Regions from separate parts of the Mesorhizobium erdmanii genome, predicted to be linked through region 3. Evidence: riboswitches for the same ligand, from Rfam matches in the RefSeq annotation. Region 3 holds a riboswitch; each other region holds the start of a gene.

Region 1 (5,769 bases), 1.7 Mb from region 3:
GGCATGACGATCCGCGTCTGGCCAAGACGGTCCACCAGCCTCGATATTTGCGGCGCCACGAAAGCATTGGCCAGCGCGAATGTCGCCGAGACGGCACCCGCCAGCCAATACTCACCGCGTGTCTGCGACAGCATCGCGACGATGCCGATCGGCGCCATCGCGATCGGCAGGCGCGCCATGAAGCCGGCGGCTGCAAAGCCTTTGGCTCCTGGGGCGCGGAAGATTTCCGAATAGGGGTTTTGCATGGGTTCCTCGACAAAGGACAATTCGACAACTACATACGAAGCGTATGAAGATTAGATAGAGCATACGCGGCGTATGTCAATTGGCATACGTCACGTATGTGGATAAGGCCAGAAGCATGCACCGACCCCGCAAGGAGATGATCGCCGAGACGCGCGCCAAGCTGATCGCCGCCGCCCGCCAGGCCTTCGGCACGACAGGCTACGCCGAAGCGTCGATGGACGATTTCACCGCATCGGCCGGACTGACGCGCGGCGCCCTCTATCATCACTTCGGCGACAAGAAGGGGCTTCTGGAGGCGGTTATTGCCGAAATCGATGCCGAAATGGCGGCTCGGGTGAATGAGGTCGCATCGAAGGCGCCGACCCGCTGGCAGCATTTCGTCGACGAATGCACGACCTATATCGAGATGGCGCTGGAGCCGGAAATCCAGCGCATCATGTTCCGGGATGGCCCGGCCGTGCTGGGCGATCCGGCGCAATGGTCGAATGCCAATGCCTGCGTCGGTTCAATGACCGATCACCTGACCGCGCTGCAGGGGGAAGGAGTGGTCGTCCCCAGCGTCGACCCGGAGACCGCCGCGCGGCTGATCAATGGCGCCAGCAGCCAGGCGGCGCAGCGGATCGCCAATTCGAACGACCCTGAAGCGACGTCGAAGATGGTGGTGGCGGCGTTCAAGCAACTGCTCGAAGGCCTGCTCAGAAAACCGGATACCCCGAGGAACTGAAATCCCGTCTGCGGCCTGGTGCGCGCCCCCGATTGACAATCTTCGGGGTGAGCGCATCCTTTGCAGCCATCTCTGAGGGGAGATTCGGGCATGTGGGATTTCGAGATCGGCAGGTCGGTGTCCATCATGATGCGGACCTGGCCCTTCATTGTCTTTCGCATGATCGTCTATTTCGGCATTACGCTGGCCTACATCGTCGCGACTGGCACCGGTGCCTCGGTCGGCTTTGGCGTCGGCCATATCTCTACCGATCCCGACGGGCCGATGTCCTTCGCCCTGTGGGGCGGGGTGGTCGGCTTTGGCGTGGTCTCGATCGCCGTCTACTGGATCCGCGAATACATCCTCTACGTCGTCAAGGCCGGCCATATCGCCGTCATGGTCCATCTGATCGATGGCCGGGATGTTCCCGACGGCCAGAACCAGATCGCCTATGCCAGGCAGGTGGTGACAGAGCGTTTCGCCGAGGCCAATATTCTTTTCGTCGTCGACCAGCTGGTCAAGGGTGCCATCCGCGCCATCACCGGCCTGCTCGGCGGCATTGCCGCCTTCCTGCCCATTCCCGGCTTGAGTGGCCTGGTCTCTTTCATCAACACGGTGATCCGCCTGTCGCTGACCTATGTCGACGAGATCATTCTCGGCTACAACATCCGCATCAACTCGTCCTCGCCCTTCGAAACCGCGCGGCAAGGCGTCGTGCTCTACGCCCAGAACGGCAAGACCATGGTCAAGAACGCCGTCTGGCTGGCGGTGATCATGTGGGGCGTGTCGTTCGTCATCTTTCTGCTGATGCTGGCTCCGGCCGCCGCAATTTTGTTCCTGATGCCAGGGCAGCTCGCCGGCTGGGCCTTCGTTCTCGCCATCGTCTTCGCCTGGGCCTTCAAGGCGGCGTTTATCGAGCCCTTCGCCATCGCCTGCCTGATGCAGGTCTATTTCAAGACCATCGCCGGCCAGGTGCCCGATCCGGCCTGGGACGCTAGGCTGGCCGAGGCGTCGTCGAAGTTCCGGGAGTTGAAGGACAAGGCGCTGGCCTCGTTCGGCGGCTCACGCTGGGGCACGGCCGGCGCGACGCGCTGATCAGCGGCGCATGCCCGCTCAACAACAAAGCCGTTGAGGCGAGACGCCGTGGATTTGAGCGGCGCTTCGCCTTGCCCGCCAAAAGTCTCGCTCATGATCAAATCGGGCAGCGGCAGGCGCCGACCCCAGCCATGCGTTTCAAGGTCCGGTTTGGGAGCGAACTCGGAAACACGGCCGACGCAGAGATAGGCGATCGGCGTCACATGCTCGGGAATGGACAGCAGGTTTTTCAATGCTTTTGGTTCGATGATGCTGACCCAGCCGACACCCACGCCTTCGGCCCGTGCCGCCAGCCAGAAATTCTGCACCGCGCAGACCGTGCTGTAGAGATCCATTTCCGGATTGTGCCAGCGTCCAAGGGGTGAGCCTTTCGAACGCTCGCGGTCGCAGGTGATGCAGATGTTGAGCGCGCTTTCGCAGATGCCTTCCAGCTTCAGCTTGCGGTAGAGCGCCTGCCGCTCTTCCACGACGGCCGGCAGCTCCTGTTCGCGCGCGGCCAGGAACAGGTCGCGCACTTCCGCCCGTCGCGCGGCATCGCGAATGACAATGAAATTCCAGGGCTGCATGAAGCCGACTGACGGCGCGTGATGGGCGGCAAGCAGAAGCTGCGCCAGCACCTCGTCTTCAAGCGGAGTCGGCAGGAAATGGCTGCGCACGTCGCGCCGCGTGAACATGGCGCGGTAAACCGCGTCGCGCGCCGCCTGTTCAAATCCGTCGCCCATTGGAGCGGTCATGGCTTCCGGCATCGCTTGTCCCCTTGCGATTCCAATCAATGTCATCCGCCTGACCATGCGGATGACGATGCCTGCCAGGCCGGTCTTCTGGCTCGGGATCAACCCGCCTCCGGTGCCTTCCCGTCATCGACAGTGGCATTTACCGGCGCGGTCCCCCTTACAGCGTTGGGCACGCCACGGAATCAAACCGTGTTCCCGATTCTCCCGCCAGAGCATTTGCTAAACAAACAGACCGGCGGGCACCAGGCAGTGGCGGCACCTTACGCCGAAGCGCCCGCGAACGCCAATCCCCGCGGCGACGCCAATGGACGCAGGTATGATTTTCCCCAGCGATCAAGCCGCAATGCATGGCCATCGCGGCGCCGGGGCACTAGATAGGAAGCATGACAACCCGTCTCTACACCCATCCGATCTTCCTTGAGCACATCACTCCGCCCGGTCACCCCGAACGGCCGGATCGCTTGCGCGCCATCGAGCGCGTGCTCGACGACGAGGCCTTTGCCGCGCTTGACCGTGTCAAGGCGCCGGAAGGCGACGAGGCCACCATCCTCTACGCCCATCCCGCCGATTTCGTCGCCCGCGTGCGCGCCGCCATTCCCGACGAGGGTATCGCGCGCATTGATGCCGACACCACCGCCAGTCCTAAGAGCTGGCAGGCGGTGATCACCGCGATCGGCGCCGCCAACGCCGCCGTCGACGATGTCTTTACCGGCCGGGCCGACAATGTCTTTGTTGCCGCGCGCCCACCCGGCCACCACGCCGAAAAGACCACGGCCATGGGTTTCTGCTTCTTCAACACTGCCGCGATCGCGGCCCGTTACGCGCAGAAGAAGCATGGCGCCGAGCGTGTCGCCGTCGTCGACTGGGACGTGCATCACGGCAATGGCACGCAGGACATTTTCTGGGACGATCCCTCGGTGCTCTATTGCTCGACCCATCAGATGCCGCTCTACCCCGGCACTGGCGCCAAGAACGAGACCGGCGCCGGCAACATCGTCAACGCGCCGTTGGCGCCGCAGACCGGCAGCGAGGTGTTTCGCGATGCCTTCCTCTCGCGGGTGCTGCCGGCGCTCGACAATTTCGCGCCTGACCTGATCATCATTTCGGCCGGCTTCGACGCGCACCACCGCGACCCGCTGGCCGAAATCAATCTCACCGAGGACGATTTCGACTGGGCGACCGGCCAACTGATGCAGCGCGCCACGCGCCACAGCGGCAACCGGCTCGTCAGCCTGCTCGAGGGCGGCTACGATCTGCAGGGACTGGCATTTTCGGTCGCCGCCCATGTCGGGCGACTGATGAAAGGATGAATTATGGCTGCTGAGACCAACGAAGACGTCAAGGCGATGAGCTTCGAACAGGCACTCGACGCGCTGGAGAAGATCGTCGATGATCTGGAGCGTGGCGACGTACCGCTCGACCAGTCGATCCGCATCTACGAACGCGGCGAGGCGCTGAAGGCGCATTGCGACCGGCTGCTGAAGGCGGCCGAGGACAAGGTCGAGAAGATCAGGCTGTCGCGCGACGGCAAGCCGGTCGGAGCGGAGCCGCTCGACGCCGAGTGACTGAAAATTGGGGCGGGAAGAAAACAGGTAGGGAGTTCAAGCAATGTGCCGAAACATCAAGACCTTGTTCAACTTCGAGCCGCCGGCCACCAATGACGAGGTGCGCGACGCGGCGCTGCAGTTCGTGCGCAAGCTGAGCGGCTCGACCAAGCCTTCCAAGCGCAACGAACATGCATTCAACCATGCGGTCGAGGCGATTGCCGCGGCGGCGCGCGATCTCGTCGATTCGCTGGAGACCAGCCAGGAACCGCGCAATCGTGAGGAAGAGGCTGAAAAGGCGAAGGCCAGATCAGCACTCCGATTTGCCTGAGAGCCAGCCATGAGCTTCTTCCCGGGGAAAGACCCTGAAGCCGGCGACGCCTTTGCCAGCGATCAGATCGAGCTGATGGTCATCCCGAACGCCAAGGACATTGGCGGCTTCGAGGTGCGCCGCGCCTTGCCGACCGCCAAGAGGCGGCTGGTCGGGCCGTTCATCTTCTTCGACCGCATGGGGCCGGCGATCCTGCGTCCCGGCCAGGCAATGGATGTCCGCCCGCATCCGCATATCGGCCTGTCGACGGTGACCTATCTATTCGACGGCAAGATCAGGCATCGGGATTCGCTGGGCACCGAAATGGTGATCCAGCCCGGCGACGTGAATTTGATGACCGCCGGGCGCGGCATCGTCCACTCCGAGCGCACACCTGAAGAACTGCGCGGCGCAGCGATGTCGATCTCCGGCTTGCAGACATGGCTGGCCTTGCCGGACGGCAAGGAAGAAGTCGCGCCGGTGTTCGAGAACACCGCTGCCTTGCGGCTTCCCGACATTGATGCCGAAGGCGTCAGCGGCCGTGTCGTCATTGGCGATTTCCAGGGGCTGCGCTCCCCGGTGAGGGCCGATGCCGAGACGCTTTATGCCGATCTCAGGCTGGCGCCGGGCGCCAGCGTAAAGATACCGGCCGAGGCGGAAGAACGCGCCATCTATACGCTCCAAGGCGAGGTCGCGATTTCTGGCGATGTCTTTCCGGCCGAGCGGCTGCTGGTCTTCCGGCCCGGCGACGAGATCATCATATCGTCGCAAGGCGGCGCGCATTTCATGCTTTTCGGCGGCGCCTCGCTCGGTTCGAAGCGCTACATCTGGTGGAATTTCGTCTCCTCGTCGAAGGAACGCATCGAACAGGCCAAGCAGGAATGGAAGACGGGCCGCTTCGACATCGTTCCTGGAGATGCGGAAGAGTTTATTCCGCTGCCGGAAAACTGATGCATGTCGCCCAAAAGTGGCACGGTTTTGGGATCACGACATGCATTAAAACAAGTGAATATCGCCCAAAAGCGGCCCGGTTTCGGGACCAGGGTGTGCACGAAAGCAAGGACTTGACAGTGCGTCGCATAGGCTGTTTCGACGCGCTGTCCTTTTGAGAGCTGGCCTGCGTTACCGACACGCATT
Region 2 (5,769 bases), 3.0 Mb from region 3:
GACCGTCTACGACAACATGGCGTTCTCGATGAAGATCGGCAAGGAAAGCAAGGCCGAGATCGACAGGCGGGTGCGGCAGGCCGCGGAAATCCTGCAATTGACCAAGTATCTCGACCGGCTACCCAAGGCGATGTCGGGCGGCCAGCGCCAGCGCGTCGCTATCGGCCGCGCCATCGTGCGCAATCCGAAAGTGTTCCTGTTCGACGAGCCGCTGTCGAACCTCGATGCCGCACTGCGCGTCGCCACGCGTATCGAGATCGCCAAGCTGAAGGAATCGATGCCCAACACGACGATGATCTACGTCACCCACGACCAGGTCGAGGCGATGACACTGGCCGACCGCATCGTCGTGCTCAAGGACGGTCATATCGAGCAGGTCGGCACGCCGATGGATCTCTACAAGAAGCCCGGCAATCTGTTCGTCGCCCAGTTCATCGGCTCGCCAGCCATGAATATCCTGCCGGCGACGATCGACAAGACCGGCAACCCTACCGTCGTCAGCCATGTCGGGGGACGGAAGGCAACGGTGCCGATTGCGACGCCGGCCTCGTCCAAGGGTGCGGCGGTAAGTTTCGGCGTGCGGCCGGAGGACCTGATGGTCGCCACCGGTGCGGATTACCTGTTCGAGGGAACGGTCGACTATGTCGAGCAGCTCGGCGAGGTTCAGCTGGTCTATGTCGACATCGGTCGCGCCGACCTGCCGCTGGTGACCAAGCTGCCAGGCAATGTCGAGGTCAAGCGCGGCTCGACATTGCGGCTGAGCGCCAATGCCGAGGACCTGCATATCTTCGACACCGACGGGCGGTCCTTCGCGCTGCATGAAGCGGAAGCAAAGGCGGCTTAAAGCGCGCGTCGCGTCGACAACGCAAAAAAGAGCGGCGGGCAATGCCCGCCGCTCTTTTTTAGAATCGACTTTGGCTGTTAGCGGCCGAAGAGGTTCCGGTCGGCGCCCTGGGGTGCCGACTTCTGTACGTCGCCCGACGAATTGAGCAGCTTGTAGACGGGCGAGCCGCTTTCACGGATCGAAGCCGTGCGCGAATTGTCAACCGAAGTCGCGGCAGGCTGGTTGGCGCCATTGGAGCCGTAATTGTCACTGCCGGCGAAAGCGCTGCCGGAGATGGCCAGAACGGCGGCGGCAGCAAGGATGATCTTCTTCATTTCAAGTCTCCTGAATTTTGAGTGTCACGGGAGCAACGGCGCAAGCAGCAGCTCCCGGAATCGGCTGTTAGCGGCCGAAGAGATTGCGGTCGGCACCCTGAGCAGGGGCCTGGACAGCCGGCTCCGACTTCTTGATCGAAGCCGTGTACGAGCCGTCGGTCGAAGTAGCAGCGGGCTGGTTGGCGCCATTGGAGCCGTAGTTGTCGCTACCGGCGAAAGCGCTGCCGGAGATAGCCAGAACGGCGGCGGCAGCAAGCATGATCTTTTTCATTTCAAGTCTCCTGAATTCTTCGAGTTCGCCAGGGCAGCGAGCCAAGCCCGCCGCCTGCTGGAGATCGGCAATTAGTTGTTGCCGAAGAGGTTGTGGTCGGCACCCGTGGCAGGCGTCTGGGCAGCTGGTTCCGACTTCTTGGTCGAAGCGGTGTACGAGCTGTCGACAGCAGCAGTGGCTGCGGGGGCATTCGAACCATAGTGGTCGCTACCAGCGAAGGCGCTGCCGGAAATGGCCAGAAGGGCGGCGGCAGTGAGAACAATCTTTTTCATTTTGGGTACTCCAGTATTTTTTCCGTCCGTCTAGCGGCGTGTCTTGGGATTAAAAATCGCGTCGTTCGGACCGCCCCGATGTGGGAGAGCCAGCCTGCCGTTTCCAATCACGAAGTTGTTCCGTGTGGACCAAGAATCCACCACTTGAAATTGTACCAAGACCTTCCAACGCAGATGTTTTTGTTTTTGATATCAAACTTTTAGGCAAAAGCAGCAGCGCGATCACCAACTGTATCCGAAGCTCAGCGTTCACACCGTCCTGCACGCACCGTCAACAGAAACGAACCGTTCGGTTCGATTTTAGAATCTGCTAATAGTCACTTTTCGAAACCGTTAACCGTTTTGCTCCCGTTCCGGGGGCGACTTCGATAGCCGGCACCGCCGGCAGCAAGACGATTTTCGCGACCGCCCTCTTGATCGGATCATGGGCGCATGCGTGTCGCGCCACATGGATGCGATGTCGCTTTCATGCCGATGTCGCAAACGCTGTCGTGATTAGATCAAGTCATCTCAGGTGCCGCTTCGTGACGATGGAGCGGAGAATTGGGAAGCCGGTCAGAATCCGGCGCTGCCCCCGCAACGGTGGTGGAGTTCAAGTCGCAACGGGAGACCACTGGGCGAAAGCCTGGGAAGGTGTCGCGATCGTCCGCAAGGACAACTCCAGAGCCCGGAAACCAGCCCGCGATTTTTTGAACTCGACTGATCGCGGTGGGCGGTCAAGAGGTGGATGGCGCACGCCCGGCTTTTGCCGCCCCGCGCCCGATCCTTCCTCAATCACCACCATAGTCAGTCCTTAGACACGAGGACAGGACATGGATACGCGCAACGACATGCTGAGGCTCTTGAGCGGCCGCAGGGACGGATTCTCGCTTGAACAGCCCTTCTACACGGATCCCGATTTCTTCAAGCTCGACATGGAGCTGATCTGGTACCGCGACTGGCTGTTCATCGGCCATGATTGCGAACTGCCGAAGCCCGGCAGCTTCATCACCGTGCAGATCGGCGACTATCCGGTCGTGCTGGTGCGCGACCAGCAGGGCAAGATCAACGCTTTCCACAATTCGTGCCGCCATCGCGGCAGCCGCGTCTGCAACACCGACAAGGGAATGGCCGCCAAACTGGTCTGCCCCTATCACCAGTGGACCTATGAGCTTGACGGAAAACTGCTGTTTGCCCGCCAGATGGCCGATGGGTTCGACAAGAGCCAGTTCGGCCTGAAGCCGGTCGCCTGCGAAAGCGTGGCCGGCTATATCTTCATCTGCCTGGCCAAGGAGCCCGCCGACTTCGCACCGATGCGGGCGATGATCGAACCCTATCTCAAGCCGCACCGCTTGAATGAAGCAAAAATCGCTTTCGAGAGCACGATCGTCGAAAAGGGCAACTGGAAGCTGGTCTGGGAAAACAACCGCGAGTGCTATCATTGCGCCGGCAATCACCCGGAACTGTGCAAGACCTTCCCGGAAGCTCCGACGGTGACCGGCGTGCAGGGCGCCGACAGCGATCCGGAAATGCTGGCGCACTGGGCCAAATGCGAGGCCGACGGCTTGCCGAGCAAATTCCGCATCGACCCCGCCGGTCAATACCGCGCCACCCGCGCGCCGCTGCTGCGTGACGCGGTCAGCTACACGATGACCGGCAAGCGGGCGGTGAAGAAGAACCTCTCCGACACGGTCTCCGCCGACCGCATCGGTACGTTGATGCACTATCACTACCCGACAACCTGGAACCATATCCTGATCGACCATGCCGTAACCTTCCGCGTACTCCCGATCAGCGCCACCGAAACGGCGGTGACGACGAAATGGCTGGTCCACAAGGATGCGGTCGAAGGCGTCGACTACGATCTTGCCGAACTCACCCATGTCTGGACCGAGACCAACGACCAGGACCGCCGCATCGTCGAGGAAAATGCCTTCGGCATTCTGTCGCCTGCCTATGAGCCCGGCCCCTATTCGGAGTTGCATGAGGGCGGTGTGATCCAGTTCGTCGACTGGTACGCCCGCTTCATCGGCCCGCGACTTGCCGACGATGGCCGGCCGGCCCTGCGCAGTGTGGCCTGAGAGGTTGAGGGATGAATGCGATGACGGATCTTGGCCTCTATCGCCATCTCGACCAGATGGCGCCCTGGAACGACAGGCTGCAGGTGCTGGAAGTGATCGGCGTCAGCGACGAAGCGCCTGACGTCAGGACCTTCACCTTCCGCTCCGACAACCAGACCTGGTTCCGCTACAAGCCGGGCCAGTTCGTGACGCTGGAACTGCCGACATCCGATGGGCCGCTGATGCGCACCTATACGCTTTCGTCCTCGCCATCGCGGCCATTTTCGATCGCGGTGACGGTCAAGGCGCAGGCCGGCAGCATCGGCACGCGCTGGATGTTCGATCATCTGGTGCCCGGCTCGCATGTCAAGGCTTACGGGCCGAGCGGTGACTTTTCGCTGCACAGCCACCCGGCGGCCAAATATCTGTTCATCTCGGCCGGCTCCGGCGTGACGCCGATGATGTCGATGCTGCGCTGGCTGAACGACTGCGCGCCATGGACCGATGTCGGTTTCGTCAACTGCGCGCGGCGCGCCGAAGAGATCATCTTCCGCAAGGAGCTCGAACTGCTCGGCGGCCATATGCCTGGCCTGTCGCTCGGCTTCATGATCGAGGAACGGTCAAGCCGCGAGGGCTGGTACGGCCATATGGGTCGGATCGATGCCATCCGGCTGCCGCTGCTGGCGCCCGATTTCCGCGAACGCGAGATCTTCTGCTGTGGTCCGGACCCCTTCATGCGCGCCGTGCGCGGCATGCTGGAAGCCGCCGGCTTCGACATGACGAAATACCACCAGGAGAGCTTTGCCGCACCCGCGGTGGAGGAAGTCCCGGCGCCGTTCGCCGCGCCGGACAGCGTGACTGTTCCCGTCGAAGCCGCGACAGCGATCCGCTTCGCGCTTTCGGATGTCGACGCCGAATGCGTCGCCGGCCAGACCGTGCTGCAGACGGCGCGCGCCTCGGGCGTGCGGATACCGGCGGCCTGCGAATTCGGCCTATGCGGAACCTGCAAGGTGAAGAAAGTCTCCGGCGCCGTCGAGATGAGCCACAATGGCGGTATCCTCGATCACGAGATCGACGACGGCTTCATCCTCGCCTGCTGCTCGAAGCCACTGTCGGCGCTCGAAATCGAGGCGTAATCCGCTCAGACCCTGATCGATGACCGGCGTCTCGACGGCATCGGTTACCTTGCCAACGAAGAACCGAGCGTTTACAGGCGTTGTCAGTGGACGCGATCCCGGGTAGGGGCGGGATCGCGAAGCGGGGCAACAATGATGCGTGATTGCGACGCCTATGCGGTTGCGAGCAGGGATATCGTCTTCGAATCCTTCGATGGCGAGGCCGTGGTGCTCAACCTTGCCAATGGCAAATATTTCGGCTTCTCCGATTCCGGCAGCAGGGTGTGGCAGGCACTCTCGTCCGGGGTCGACGCCCAGGCCCTGATCGGGCTGGCCGCCGGCGGCTCGACAATAGACGCTGCTGAGCTCGGCGATTTCATATCGCAATTGCTCGAACTGGAGTTGCTGGTGCGTTCGGAAGCTGCGGCGCAACCGCTGCCGGGCGAGTTGCCTGCCGAGCTTGCCGCAACCAGCGAACCACTTACCGTGAGCATTCACGACGACCTCGCCGACCTGATCATCGTGGATCCCATCCATGAGGTCGAGGAACCCCTCGGCTGGCCGGCGGTCAAACAGGCGTCCTGACGAGCCGGCCGCGTTTGAGATAGAGGGGCGCAGGATGCCGCGCGTCACGCTCGAAACCTTGCCGGACTACGCCCGGTATCTCGTCACCGCCACTGAAGCCACGCACTATCCGGCCACGCGAACGGTCCGCCTGCCCCGGCTGGAATTGACAGCGCATGTCGGTCCCGGTGCGCTTGCGGAGGCGCTCGGCCACGCCTTTGTGGAAGCCGAAAATGACCAGACGGAACCGTCGGCATGCCGCGTCTTCACGGTTCACCCTGGCATTGACGGCATTCCCGAGCCGGCACGGTGGGGCGACGCGCATTTCACCGAATACGGTTTTGCCGAAC
Region 3 (5,769 bases):
CCAAGGGGAAAGAAAATCGAAATTGCGGAATTCCTGCTTGAGCTCGACCGGCTCATAGATGACGCGCTTGGCTTCGTCGTCGTAGCGCACCTCGACGAAACCGGTCAGCGGGAAATCCTTGCGCAGCGGATGGCCTTCGAAACCGTAGTCGGTCAAAAGCCGGCGCAGGTCGGGATGGCCCGAGAACAGCACGCCATAGAGATCGTAAGTCTCGCGCTCGAACCAGTCGGCACCCGGGAAAACGCCGGTGATCGACGGCACCATCGTGTCTTCGTCGGCCTGCACCTTGACGCGGATGCGCACGTTCTGCTTCGGCGACAGCAGGTGGTAGACGACGTCGAAGCGCTTGGCCCGCGACGGATAGTCGGCGCCGCAGACATCGATGATGGAGATGAACTGGCAGCGCGCGTCGTCACGCAGGAAGGTCACCACTTCGATGAGGTCGCCCGGGTCGACATGGATGGTGAGTTCGCCATAGGCCAGCACCGCGTCATTGACGCGGTCGATCAGCTTCTCGCCGAGATAAGTCGACAGTTCGCTTAGGGAAGCAGCCATGGATTTACCGTTCGATCGTGCCGGTGCGGCGGATTTTCTTCTGCAGGAGAAGAATGCCGTAGAGCAAAGCTTCGGCGCTCGGCGGGCAGCCGGGCACATAGATGTCGACCGGCACGACGCGGTCGCAGCCGCGCACCACCGAATAGGAATAGTGGTAATAGCCGCCGCCATTGGCGCACGAGCCCATCGAGATGACGTAGCGCGGCTCCGGCATCTGGTCGTAGACCTTGCGCAGCGCTGGCGCCATCTTGTTGGTAAGCGTGCCGGCGACGATCATGATGTCGGACTGGCGCGGGGACGCGCGCGGCGCGACGCCGAAGCGCTCCGAATCGTAGCGCGGCATCGAGGTGTGGATCATTTCGACCGCGCAGCACGCCAGACCGAAGGTCATGAACATCAGCGAGCCGCTACGCGCCCAGGTGATCAGCGCCTCGGTCGAGGTGACCAGGAACCCCTTGTCGGCGAGCTCATTGTTGATTTCGAGGAAGAAGGGATCGTCCTCCCCCACCGGCCGGCCGGTGTTGGGATCGATAATGCCCTTCGGCTTCGGCGCGACGAGGGTGCCTGAACTGTCGTTCAATCCCATTCCAGCGCTCCTTTTTTCCATTCATAGGCAAAGCCGATGGTCAGCACTGCCAAAAACACCATCATCGACCAGAAGCCGAGCATGCCTATCTTCGAGAAGGACACCGCCCAGGGAAACAGGAAGGCCACTTCGAGGTCGAAGATGATGAACAGGATCGACACCAGGTAGAAGCGGATGTCGAATTTCATGCGGGCGTCGTCGAACGAGTTGAAACCGCACTCGTAGGCGGAAAGCTTTTCGGGATCGGGATTGCGGTAGGCCACCAGGAACGGTGCGGCCAGCAGCGCCAGGCCGACGACCAGTGCCACGCCGATGAACAGGACGATGGGCAGGTACGAACTGAGGAGTGCGTTCATGCAGCGGCTTTCCGTTGGCGCCAATCCACTTTGATTACAGCACCGGACCTTAATGCGGAAGCGTGACAGTTTAACCGCTGAACCGTTTTAAGGGCCTATGCTGCAACGCGGCGAGGGTTAGCGCAGCACTTCCAGCGAAGCAAGTCAAACCTTGTTCAAAACACCGAGCTGGACGGCATTACAGGAGAAACTGGTACGATCGGCTCCTGTTTGATTTCCTTCATTTTTTACTCCACTTTTCTCTCCTGACAGGATAGCCGCCAAAACCCTGCTAGCATGGGCTGGAATCACCATCCAAATCACCCGCAGAGTGACGTTTGCATGAAGGAAAAGATCTCGCTCGCCACCGCCCGGCGCATCGCGCTTGCCGCCCAGGGGTTTCTCGATCCCCGCCCAAGTGGCACACCCGACCGCCGCCACTTCGCCCGGGTGCTCTCGCGCACCGGCCTGCTGCAGATCGATTCCGTCAGCGCCGTGGTGCGCGCTCACTACATGCCGCTCTACTCGCGGCTCGGCCCCTACCCGCTCGCTCTGCTCGACAATGCCGCCGTGACGCGCAAGCGCACGGTTTTCGAATACTGGGCGCACGAAGCCTCGTTCCTGCCGGTCGAGACCTACCCGCTGATGCGCTGGCGCATGAAGCGTGCCGAGCAGGGCGACGAGATGTATCTGGGGCTGGCCAAATGGGGCCGCGAGCACGCCGCGTATATAGAAGAGATCTACCGCGAGGTCGTCGCGCGCGGCCCGATCGCCGCTTCGGCGCTGGAAGGCCAGAAAGGTTCGGGCGGCTGGTGGGGCTGGAGCCATGCCAAGCATGCCTTCGAATGGCTGTTCTGGGCCGGCCGCATCACCACCGCGCACCGCCGCGGCTTCGAGCGCTTCTATGATCTGCCCGAGCGCGTGCTGCCGCAGGCGATCCTCGATCTGCCGGTGCCGGCAGCCGAGGACGCGCACCGCGAACTGCTGCGAATTTCCGCCCGCGCCCACGGCATCGCGACATCGGGCGATTTGCGCGACTATTTCCGCCTGTCGCCGGCCGACATGAAGGGCCGGCTGGAGGAGTTGGTCGAGTTGGGCGAGTTGCTGCCGGTGCGTGTCGAAGGCTGGGACAAGCCGGCTTACCTTCACAAGGACGCCCGTCTGCCCCGGAAAGTCGAAGCTCGTGCCCTTCTCGCCCCCTTCGATCCCGTCGTCTTCGAACGCTCGCGCTCGGAGCGGCTGTTCGACTTCCACTACCGCATCGAGATCTACACGCCCGCCGAGAAACGCCAATACGGCTACTACGTCCTGCCCTTCCTGCTCGGCGACCGGATCGTCGCGCGCGTCGATCTCAAGGCCGACCGGCCAGCGAGCGTGCTGCGCGTCCACGCCGCCTACGCCGAGCCCGGCGCACCGCCCGAAACGGCGGCTCCGCTGTTCGAGGAACTGAAGCAGATGCAGGACTGGCTTGGCCTTGAGCGTATGGAAGTGACGCCGGCCGGCGATCTGGGCCCGGCGCTGGCCGACATCGCAGTGTCGTAAGCCCGCGTTGACACCGCCACCCGCAAAAGCCTAAATCCGATCCAGACGGTCCCTTGCCCGCAACGGCAAGGGCTAAGAGGGAATGCGGTGCGGGATGAAAATCTCAAATCCGTGGCTGTCCCCGCAACTGTAAGCGAAGAGCCAAGGCCGAAAGCCACTGGGAGGTTCCCGGGAAGGCGGCACCAAGGCGATGACCCGCGAGCCAGGAGACCTGCCGTCTGCGACAAAAGAATCCGATCGCCCGGCGGGTTTCCGGGCAAGGAGCCCGGCTTTTTGGACCAGAACAGCAGTTTTTCGGCTGGCACAGCGGATATCCGGTCCGCCAACGGCGACGCCTTGGCCGAGGTCACGGTCATTGTCTGTGCTTCCTGCCGTGACGAAACCGGCTCGGATGCCCATCCTCGCGCCGGCGAACTGCTGGCTGATGACACACGGCGAGCCGCATCGGGCGAAGTCCGCGTCCGCACCGTCGAGTGTCTCGGCAATTGCAAGCGAAGGCTTAGTGCCGCGATCCTTCGCGACGGTTGCTGGAGCTATGTCTTCGGCGACCTGACCGCGGCCAGCGGCGCCGACCTCGTCACCGGCGCCAAACTTTTCGCCACGTCGACCGACGGCCTCATCCCTTGGCGCGGCCGGCCCGATTCCCTCAAGCGCGGCCTCGTGGCCCGCATTCCTCCCCTCGACCTGTTGAAGGATTGATCATGAGCGCCTCCCTATCCCGCGTCCCGTGCACCGTCGTCACCGGCTTCCTCGGCGCCGGCAAGACGACGCTGGTCCGCCATCTCCTGGAGAACGCCGGCGGCAAGCGCATTGCCATCATCGTCAACGAGTTCGGAGACATCGGCATCGACGGCGAAATCCTCAAAGGTTGCGGCATCGACACCTGCCCGGAGGAAAATATCGTCGAACTGGCCAATGGCTGCATCTGCTGCACCGTCGCCGACGATTTCGTGCCGGCGCTCGACCAGATCCTGTCGCTGACGCCGAAGGTTGACCACATCCTGATCGAGACCTCGGGCCTGGCTTTGCCCAAGCCCCTGGTCCAGGCTTTCCAGTGGCCGACGGTGAAGAGCCGCGTGACCGTCGACGGCGTCATTGCCGTGGTCGATGGTCCCGCACTTGCCGAAGGCCGTGTCGCCAACGACATGGACGCCCTGCAGGCGCAGCGTGCCGGAGATGACAGCCTCGACCATGACGACCCGGTGGAGGAAGTGTTCGAAGATCAGATCGCCTGCGCCGACCTGATCATCCTGTCTAAAAGCGACCTTATGGACGCCGCCGGCTCGGCCCGCGCCAACGCCATTATCGGCGAACATTCCGCCCGCGCCGTGCAGGTCGTGCCGACCTCGCACGGCAAGGTCGATCCTTCGGTTCTGCTTGGGCTCGGTCTCGCCGTCGAGGATGACATCGAGAACCGCAAGTCGCATCACGACGGCGCATTCGACCATGAGCATGACGATTTCGACACCTTCATCGTCGACATCCCCTCGATCGCCAATCCGGACGAACTGGCCAAGCGCGTCGCCACTGCGGCCGAACAGGAAAACGTTCTGCGCGTGAAAGGCTTCGTAGAGGTCGGCGGCAAGCCGATGAGGCTCCTGCTGCAGGCCGTCGGCCCACGCGTCAATCACTATTACGACCGCGCCTGGACGGCCGAGGACGACCGGCGGTCGCGCCTCGTCGTCATCGGCCTCAAGGGGCTGAACCGCCCGGCGATCGAGCGTATACTCGCCGGCTGATTTTCAGGCACGGGCCGCGATGCACATTCTCACCACGACATCCGCCTCGCTCGACGATCTCGCCGAGCCGGTCGATCTGCGGCAGACCCCGGCGGATATCGTGGCGCTGTCCTTCACCGACAGCGACCTCGCCGGCCTGGCGACAGCGTGGAAGGCGGATGCCGGCCGCTTGCCGTCTATGCGGCTCGCGGCATTGCGCGACCTGCGCCATCCCATGTCGGTCGACCTCTGGATCGACAGCGTCGCCCGTCACGCCAAGATCATCCTGGTGCGCATTCTCGGCGGCTACGACTGGTGGCGCTATGGATGCGACCAGCTTGCATCGATCGCCCACGAACGCGGCATAAAACTGGCGTTGCTTCCCGGTGAAAGCCACGACGAGGATGTCAGGCTGATCGAGGCCTCGACGCTGCCGCGCGAGGAATTGGACGGTCTGCTCAGCTATTTTCGCGAGGGCGGCCCGGCTAATATGGCAGCGCTGATGCAGCGGCTGGCGGGGCTGGCCGGGTCGCAAGTGGATATCGTCGAGCCCGTCGCAGTACCAAAAGCTGGTTACTACGAGCCCAACCGCGGCGTCATCCCCCTCCCCCTTGAGGGGAGGGTCCGGCCGCAGGCCGGGGGTGGGGTCCTCTCCGAGGCGCGCCTGCCTAAAGGAGCGCCGAACCCGGTCGCACCGACCCCACCCGGCCCTGCGGGCCACCCTCCCCTCGAGGGGGAGGGAAAGGTCGTGCCGATCCTCTTTTATCGCTCGATGCTGTTGGCCGCCGACGTCGCGCCGATCGACGCCCTCGTTGAAGCGCTGCGCCAACGCGGCATGCGCGCCGTCCCCATCTTCGTCTCCAGCCTGAAGGACCCGGCGTCACTCGCCGTCGTGGAAACAGCCCTCGCCACGCTTCAGCCCGCCGCCATCATTACAGCCACGGCCTTCGCCTCAGGCGCCGAACCGGGCGTCGAAACCCTGTTCGACCGGGCCGGCGTGCCTGTCTTCCAGGTCATCGTCGCCACCACCCGC
Region 4 (5,769 bases), 1.2 Mb from region 3:
CCTCCTTGCCGAAGATCTTGCCCAGCTTTTCGACGTCGCCATAGAGCAGATCCATGGAGGCGGCCGGGCGGTTCTTGTCAAGATGGACGCAGCTTTCGGACAGCACCAGCGTCTTGATGCCGTACGGGGCGAGCGTGTCGGGGGTCACGTCGCCGCCGGGCTTCATGCCGTAGTACCAGCCGGCGAAGAAGAAATCGGGCTCGACCGCGACGAGGTTTTCGAGCGTTGGGTATTTTGGCGCCAGCTCGGGGATCGAGCCCTGCTCGGCCTTGAATTCGGGGCCGACCTTGTACCATCCGGTGATACCGGTCAGGCCAACGATCGACTGCTGCAGCTTCAGCGCGAAGGCCATCTCGGCCATGTTTAGGTCATGGATGACGGCGCGCTTGGGCGGAGCCTCGAAGGTCAGCGGTTTGCCGCAGCTGTCGACGGTGACCGGGAAAGCAAAGGCTACCGAGGCCAGCAGCGAGAAGACGAGCGACAGTGCGAGACGTTTCACAGGTTTTGCTCCTTGGTTGAACGATGTCGAATGAAGGAAGGGTTCGATCAAGAAAGCTCGATCAGGAAGGCGGCGCGGCGCGGTTCGGGACATCGAAGACCGTGAGTTCCCGGTCCTCGGTGGGGTGACGCAGGCGAAACACGTCGACGCCGAAAATCTCGCGGATCAACTGTTGGGTCAGCGCTTCGCGCGGCGCGGCGAGCGCTTGCAGACGGGCATGGTTCAATACCGCCACCCTGGTGGCGAACGGTGCGACAAGGGCCAGATCGTGCAGGACCGCGATGACCGTCATGCCGAAGCCAGCCACGAGTTCGAGCAGCTCGGCGCGGGCACGTGGGTCGAGATGGTTGGTCGGCTCGTCGAGGAACAGCACTTTCGGCTGCTGTGCGATGGCGCGCGCCAACTGGGCGCGTTGGCGTTCGCCGCCCGACAGCGAACCGATGGTGCGGCCAAGCAGCGGCAACAGGCCGGTCCGGCGCAGCGCGTCGACGACGATATCGCGCTCCTCGCTCCTGCGCCTCAAGCCGGCATGCGGAACGCGGCCAAGCTCGACATAGTCGATCACCGCCAGCCGCGGATCCGGCTGGTCGGTCTGGCCGACGACGGCAATGCACAAAGCCCGCTCGGCGGTCGAGATCCTGTCCAGGCGTCGCCCGCCAAGCTTCACCTCGCCCGAACTTGGCCTGAGCATGCCCGACAGCATGCGCAGCAGGGTGGTCTTGCCGGCGCCATTGGGACCGATGATGGCAAGACGATCGCCTGACGCCACCGACAGGCTGACCGCATGGACCAAGTCCCGGCCATTCGCGATCGCGCAGAGGTCGCGGGCTTCGAGGAGTGCAGTTGTCATCGACGGTCACCTGCAAGCTTGCCCGGCGCCGGGATGCGGGCCAGCGTCTTGCCGGCCAGCCGCGGCGGACGTTGCCCGGAATTGCACCAGCCGTCGGCGAGCGAGGCGTAGAGCCTGGCAAATCGCACCAGATCGCCGGCGTCGGCTTCGGCGTCGATGGACCCGAAAAGATAAGACGCCTTGCCCGGCGCCTGGAATGCCACCGTCAGCGGGCTCGCACAACCCGCCATGCATTCGACGCCTTCGATCGTGAAGCCATACGCCAAGGCGGGCTCGTGGCGGGCCGAAAACCGGGACCGCAAATCGGCGCACAGGCTTGCGCCCGACTTGATGCCGGTCGGGATGTCACGGCAAAGCGTGCACACGATGATGCGATGATCGATGGCGCCGTCCAACTTTCCGTCACTTTCCAAAACTGGCGACGGAAGGATGTTGGCGAGCCGGCCGACAAGACCGACGTCCACGTCTCCTCCCGGCACACCCCGTCCGGTCAACTCAGTGATGGCAGGTCTCCTGGCTCGCGGGTCTCAGCGCAATCCTGCCTTCCCAGCCTTGCCGGCCAGTGGCATGTCGGATCTTGCTCACCGCTTACAGTTGCGGGGGCAGCCACGGTCTCGATCCCTCGGGGTCTCACCGTGTTCCCTTTTCACCCCGTGCCTTTCGGCGCGGGGACCATCACCCGAGCATCGTAGATTTCCGCCGATCGCGCCGCAACGGTTTTCTGCTCCGACCCTCAACACGTCCGCAAGATCAGCAAATTTTGTTATGGTATAACATACCAGAGCAAACGGCGGTGTCAATCCCGGCATCGCAGGCGGTCATCGAAACGTCGGCAGATTTTTAAGAAGGCCGATCGGGATTTCGGAGATCGAAAGGCCGAAGCCGCCAGGGTGGATCGGGCGGATGCATCTCCCAAGGCCGTAAAACTCGACAATGCCGCCCAAAGCAGCGGCGTGCCGCGCTTTCATGCGATGCGGACTTTCGGCGCCGCCAGCGGCTACTCGGTGATGGGCGGAGTTCGAGTGAACCCCGCCCCGAATCGCATAGCTGAAGGGCAGCCGCGCCTACTTGCCTGACATCTGCTTGGCGTTTTCAGCCGTGATCGCAGTGGTGTCGACGGTGACCGTCGGATCCACCGACGAGGCGCAATCGAGCAGAATCTTCTTCGACATCTCGATCGCTTCCTTGGCACCGGTCGGATAGGTGAAGGTCGCCGCCCAGTCACCTTTTGCAACAGCCTCGATGCCGCCGGCCGGCCCCGGCAGGCCGTCCGTGCCGATGATCTTGACCTGCTTGCCCGCCCCCTTGGCGGCAAGCAGCGCGCCTGCCGCCATCATGTCGTTCGAGGCGTAGAGCACCTTGATATCAGGATGCGCCTGGAGCATCGCCGAGAAGGCGGTCTGGGCTTTATCCGGCACCCAGTCGGCAGCCTGCTCGGCCACCACCTGTATCTTGGCATTTTCCTTGACGCCGTCCTTGAAGCCGTTCAGCCGCTCGACTGCCGGGGTGGAACTCGGCAGCCCTTCCAACACGGCTGCTTCGCCACCTTCGGGCAACAAGGTCTTGGCGGTATATTTGCCTGCCTCGAGCGCGATCTTGTAATTGTCGCCGCCGATGAAGGCGGTGTAGTCCTTGCCGGGATCGCCAACGGTCTTGCGGTCGAGTTCGATGACCGGAATGCCGGCATCCATGGCGCGCTTCACAGCCGGCGTCAGCGGCGCTGCCTCGAAGGGCGAGATCAGCAAGATGTCGACCTTCTGGGTGATGAAATTGTCGACCTGCGAGGTCTGCGTGTTGACGTTGCCGGCGCCGTCGGCGATCTGCAGCGTGAAGCCGGGCACTTCCTTGGCCGCCGCGGTCAGCTCGTCATTGACGTGCTGGCGGTAGGGTTCGGCATTGTTGGCCTGCGAGAAGCCGATGATGAACTGGCCGTCCTTGGCGCAGGCTTTCACCAGTGGCTCGGCCGCATAGGCAGTGCCGGCAACGCATAGGCACGAGCCTGCCAGAAGCACGCTTCTGAAAATCGTTTTCATTACTCACTCTCCTCCTCGTCTGGCCGGGGGCCGGACATTTGGTTGACGTCAACATTGCCGTCTCTCCTCCTGTTTGTTGATCCATGTCGTTGTCGCAAAACCGATTTCACTTTTTGCGCGGCATGCATCAACGGCCCAAACCCTCGCGGCGGCGAACGAGGGATTGAAGCACTGCCGCCAGAACGATGATCGCGGCTGTCGCGAGCAGTTGCATGGCGGGCGTGATGTTGTTGAGCTGCAGGATGTTGGCGAGCGCGCCCAGCATGATGGTGCCGGCAACGGTGCCGACCATCGAGCCGGCGCCGCCGAACAGGCTGGTGCCACCAATGACCACGGCGGCGATTGCCGTCAGCTCATAGCCCATGCCGTCATTGGCGCTGCCGAAATTGAACTGGCCGGCATGCACGATGCCTGCCAGCGCCGCGGCAAAGCCGGTGATGGCATAGACCGATATCTTCACCATGGAGACGGGCACGCCGGAGATGCGTGCGGCGCGCTCATTGCCGCCGACGGCGAAAACGTAGCGGCCGAAGCGCGTGGTGTTGAGCACGATGGTGGCGATGGCAGCAAAGACGACGAAGACCAGGGTCGCCACCGGCACGGTGTTGTTGAAGAGCCGCTCCCCGAGCACCGCGAACACCGGCGGCGCCAGGCCCGGCCCCTCGCCATAGGAAATGTTGATGTATTGGTTGCCGGAGACGACCAGCGCCAGACCGCGCGCCGCCTGCAGGCCGGCCAGCGTGACGATGAACGGTTCCAGCCTGAAACGAGTCGAAATGGTGCCCTGGATGGCGCCAAAGACGATGCCCATGACGAGCACCGCGAGGATGGTCGGGATGAGGCCGAAGCCGCCCGAAATCATCATCGATGCGGTGACGACGCTGGAGAGGCCAAGCACCGCGCCGACCGACAGATCGATGCCGGCGGTGATGATGACGAAGGTCATGCCGATGGCGATGATGCCGGTCTCCGACACGGCGCGCACGATGTTGGCGATGTTGTCGGGGTTGAGGAACAGGATCTCTCCATGGCGGCGTGGCGAGAAGATGATGCCGCCGATCGCCACCACGACGAGACCGATCAGGCTCTGGAAGCGCACCACCAGAGCCAGCGGATCGCGACGCACTGGCGCTGCGGCCACCGGGCCGCTTGCCACCGAAATCTTCTGTTCAGACATCAGGCCTCCCTGCCATTTGCCGCGGCCAGCACGGTGTGCTCGTCGACGCCGCCTATGAATTCCGCCACATTGCGCCCCTGGCGCAGCACGACGATCCGGTCGCACAGGCCGATCAGTTCCGGCATCTCGCTGGAGGCGACAAGGATGCCGAGCCCTTGCGCCGCCAGTTGCCGCAGCCGCGCATAGATCTCGCCCTTGGCGCCGACATCGACGCCGCGCGTCGGCTCGTCGAGCAGCAGCAGCCTTGGGTTGCCAAGGATTTCCTTGGCCAGCACCACCTTCTGTTGGTTGCCTCCGGAGAGCGCTCCCACTGCTATGTCCGGGTTCTTCGGCCGGATGTCGAACTGGCCAAACGATTGCTTGATCGCATCCGCCTGCCGGCTCGCCGACATCAGCCCGGCGGGCGAGATGCGGCGGATGACCGACATAACGAGGTTGAGGCCGACCGCCATTCTGAGCATCAGGCCGCTGCCACGACGGTCATCGGTGACGAAGGCGATGCCGGCGTCGCGCGCGGCGCCGATCGAGGACAACTTGGCCGGTTTCCCATCAACCGCGACGTCGCCTTCCCAATGGCCGGCGAGCCCGGTGCCGTAGAGAGCGGACAGCAGTTCGGTGCGCCCCGCCCCCATGATGCCGGCGAGCCCGACGATCTCGCCTGCCCTGACTTCCAGCGAGATGCCGCTCGGCGGCTGCCAGCCGGCGCTTTCCCGGGCGAGCCTGAAGCTGGCATCTTTCAGGCTGAGCAATGTCCGGCCGGCGCTTTGCGCCCGCCGCGGATAAAGCTCGTCCAGCGGCCGACCGACCAGGAGGCGGACCAGTTCTGACTGCGGCGCGTTCGGTTCGGTGACGCCGGCGACCCGGCCGTCGCGCATGACAGTCACGCGGTCGGCGATCTCGGGCACTTCCTCCAGCCGGTGCGAGATGTAGACAATGCCGACGCCGGTCGCGGCGAGCTTGCGCATGATGTCGAACAGCCGCTCGACCTCGCCGACAGTCAGGGCAGCCGTCGGCTCGTCCATGATCAGCACGCGCGACGCATAGGATAGCGCCTTGACGATCGCCACCACCTGGCGCTGGCCGATCGAGAGCTCGGCGACCAGCCGTGCCGGATCGATGGCGAGTTCAATCGCTTCAAGCCGTTTCTTCGCCTCGCGGCGCATGGCCGGCACGTCGAGCAGCCCGCCCGGTCGCATCAGTTCGCGTCCGA

Evidence for each region. Region 3 has a riboswitch for cobalamin ahead of EB233_RS16510 (DUF1636 family protein). Riboswitches for the same ligand answer to the same signal wherever they lie in the genome.
Region 1: it holds a riboswitch for cobalamin, as region 3 does, so the genes downstream of both, bluB (5,6-dimethylbenzimidazole synthase) here and EB233_RS16510 (DUF1636 family protein) in region 3, are expected to answer to the same signal.
Region 2: it holds a riboswitch for cobalamin, as region 3 does, so the genes downstream of both, EB233_RS01995 (aromatic ring-hydroxylating oxygenase subunit alpha) here and EB233_RS16510 (DUF1636 family protein) in region 3, are expected to answer to the same signal.
Region 4: it holds a riboswitch for cobalamin, as region 3 does, so the genes downstream of both, EB233_RS22605 (DUF1636 family protein) here and EB233_RS16510 (DUF1636 family protein) in region 3, are expected to answer to the same signal.

Annotation. Positions count from the first base shown of each region.
Region 1 is NZ_CP033361.1:5,086,522-5,092,290, reverse strand. It holds gene EB233_RS24825 (MFS transporter) at 1-245, opposite strand, end outside; gene EB233_RS24820 (TetR/AcrR family transcriptional regulator) at 362-970, shown strand; gene EB233_RS24815 (hypothetical protein) at 1,061-2,044, shown strand; partial or broken gene bluB (5,6-dimethylbenzimidazole synthase) at 2,164-2,766, opposite strand; cobalamin riboswitch at 2,839-3,040, opposite strand; gene EB233_RS24805 (histone deacetylase family protein) at 3,162-4,088, shown strand; gene EB233_RS24800 (exodeoxyribonuclease VII small subunit) at 4,092-4,343, shown strand; gene EB233_RS24795 (DUF2277 domain-containing protein) at 4,387-4,653, shown strand; gene EB233_RS24790 (pirin family protein) at 4,663-5,583, shown strand.
Region 2 is NZ_CP033361.1:443,985-449,753, forward strand. It holds gene EB233_RS01975 (ABC transporter ATP-binding protein) at 1-844, shown strand, start outside; gene EB233_RS01980 (DUF680 domain-containing protein) at 922-1,158, opposite strand; gene EB233_RS01985 (DUF680 domain-containing protein) at 1,226-1,429, opposite strand; gene EB233_RS01990 (DUF680 domain-containing protein) at 1,501-1,701, opposite strand; cobalamin riboswitch at 2,197-2,398, shown strand; gene EB233_RS01995 (aromatic ring-hydroxylating oxygenase subunit alpha) at 2,514-3,761, shown strand; gene EB233_RS02000 (FAD-binding oxidoreductase) at 3,782-4,876, shown strand; gene EB233_RS02005 (PqqD family peptide modification chaperone) at 5,012-5,440, shown strand; gene EB233_RS02010 (serine kinase) at 5,475-5,769, shown strand, end outside.
Region 3 is NZ_CP033361.1:3,405,418-3,411,186, reverse strand. It holds gene EB233_RS16530 (NADH-quinone oxidoreductase subunit C) at 1-555, opposite strand, end outside; gene EB233_RS16525 (NuoB/complex I 20 kDa subunit family protein) at 560-1,141, opposite strand; gene EB233_RS16520 (NADH-quinone oxidoreductase subunit A) at 1,132-1,497, opposite strand; gene EB233_RS16515 (winged helix-turn-helix domain-containing protein) at 1,819-3,018, shown strand; cobalamin riboswitch at 3,048-3,251, shown strand; gene EB233_RS16510 (DUF1636 family protein) at 3,292-3,717, shown strand; gene cobW (cobalamin biosynthesis protein CobW) at 3,720-4,757, shown strand; gene cobN (cobaltochelatase subunit CobN) at 4,777-5,769, shown strand, end outside.
Region 4 is NZ_CP033361.1:4,637,484-4,643,252, forward strand. It holds gene EB233_RS22595 (ABC transporter substrate-binding protein) at 1-499, opposite strand, end outside; gene EB233_RS22600 (ABC transporter ATP-binding protein) at 561-1,349, opposite strand; gene EB233_RS22605 (DUF1636 family protein) at 1,346-1,744, opposite strand; cobalamin riboswitch at 1,837-2,041, opposite strand; gene EB233_RS22610 (substrate-binding domain-containing protein) at 2,414-3,382, opposite strand; gene EB233_RS22615 (ABC transporter permease) at 3,510-4,559, opposite strand; gene EB233_RS22620 (sugar ABC transporter ATP-binding protein) at 4,559-5,769, opposite strand, start outside.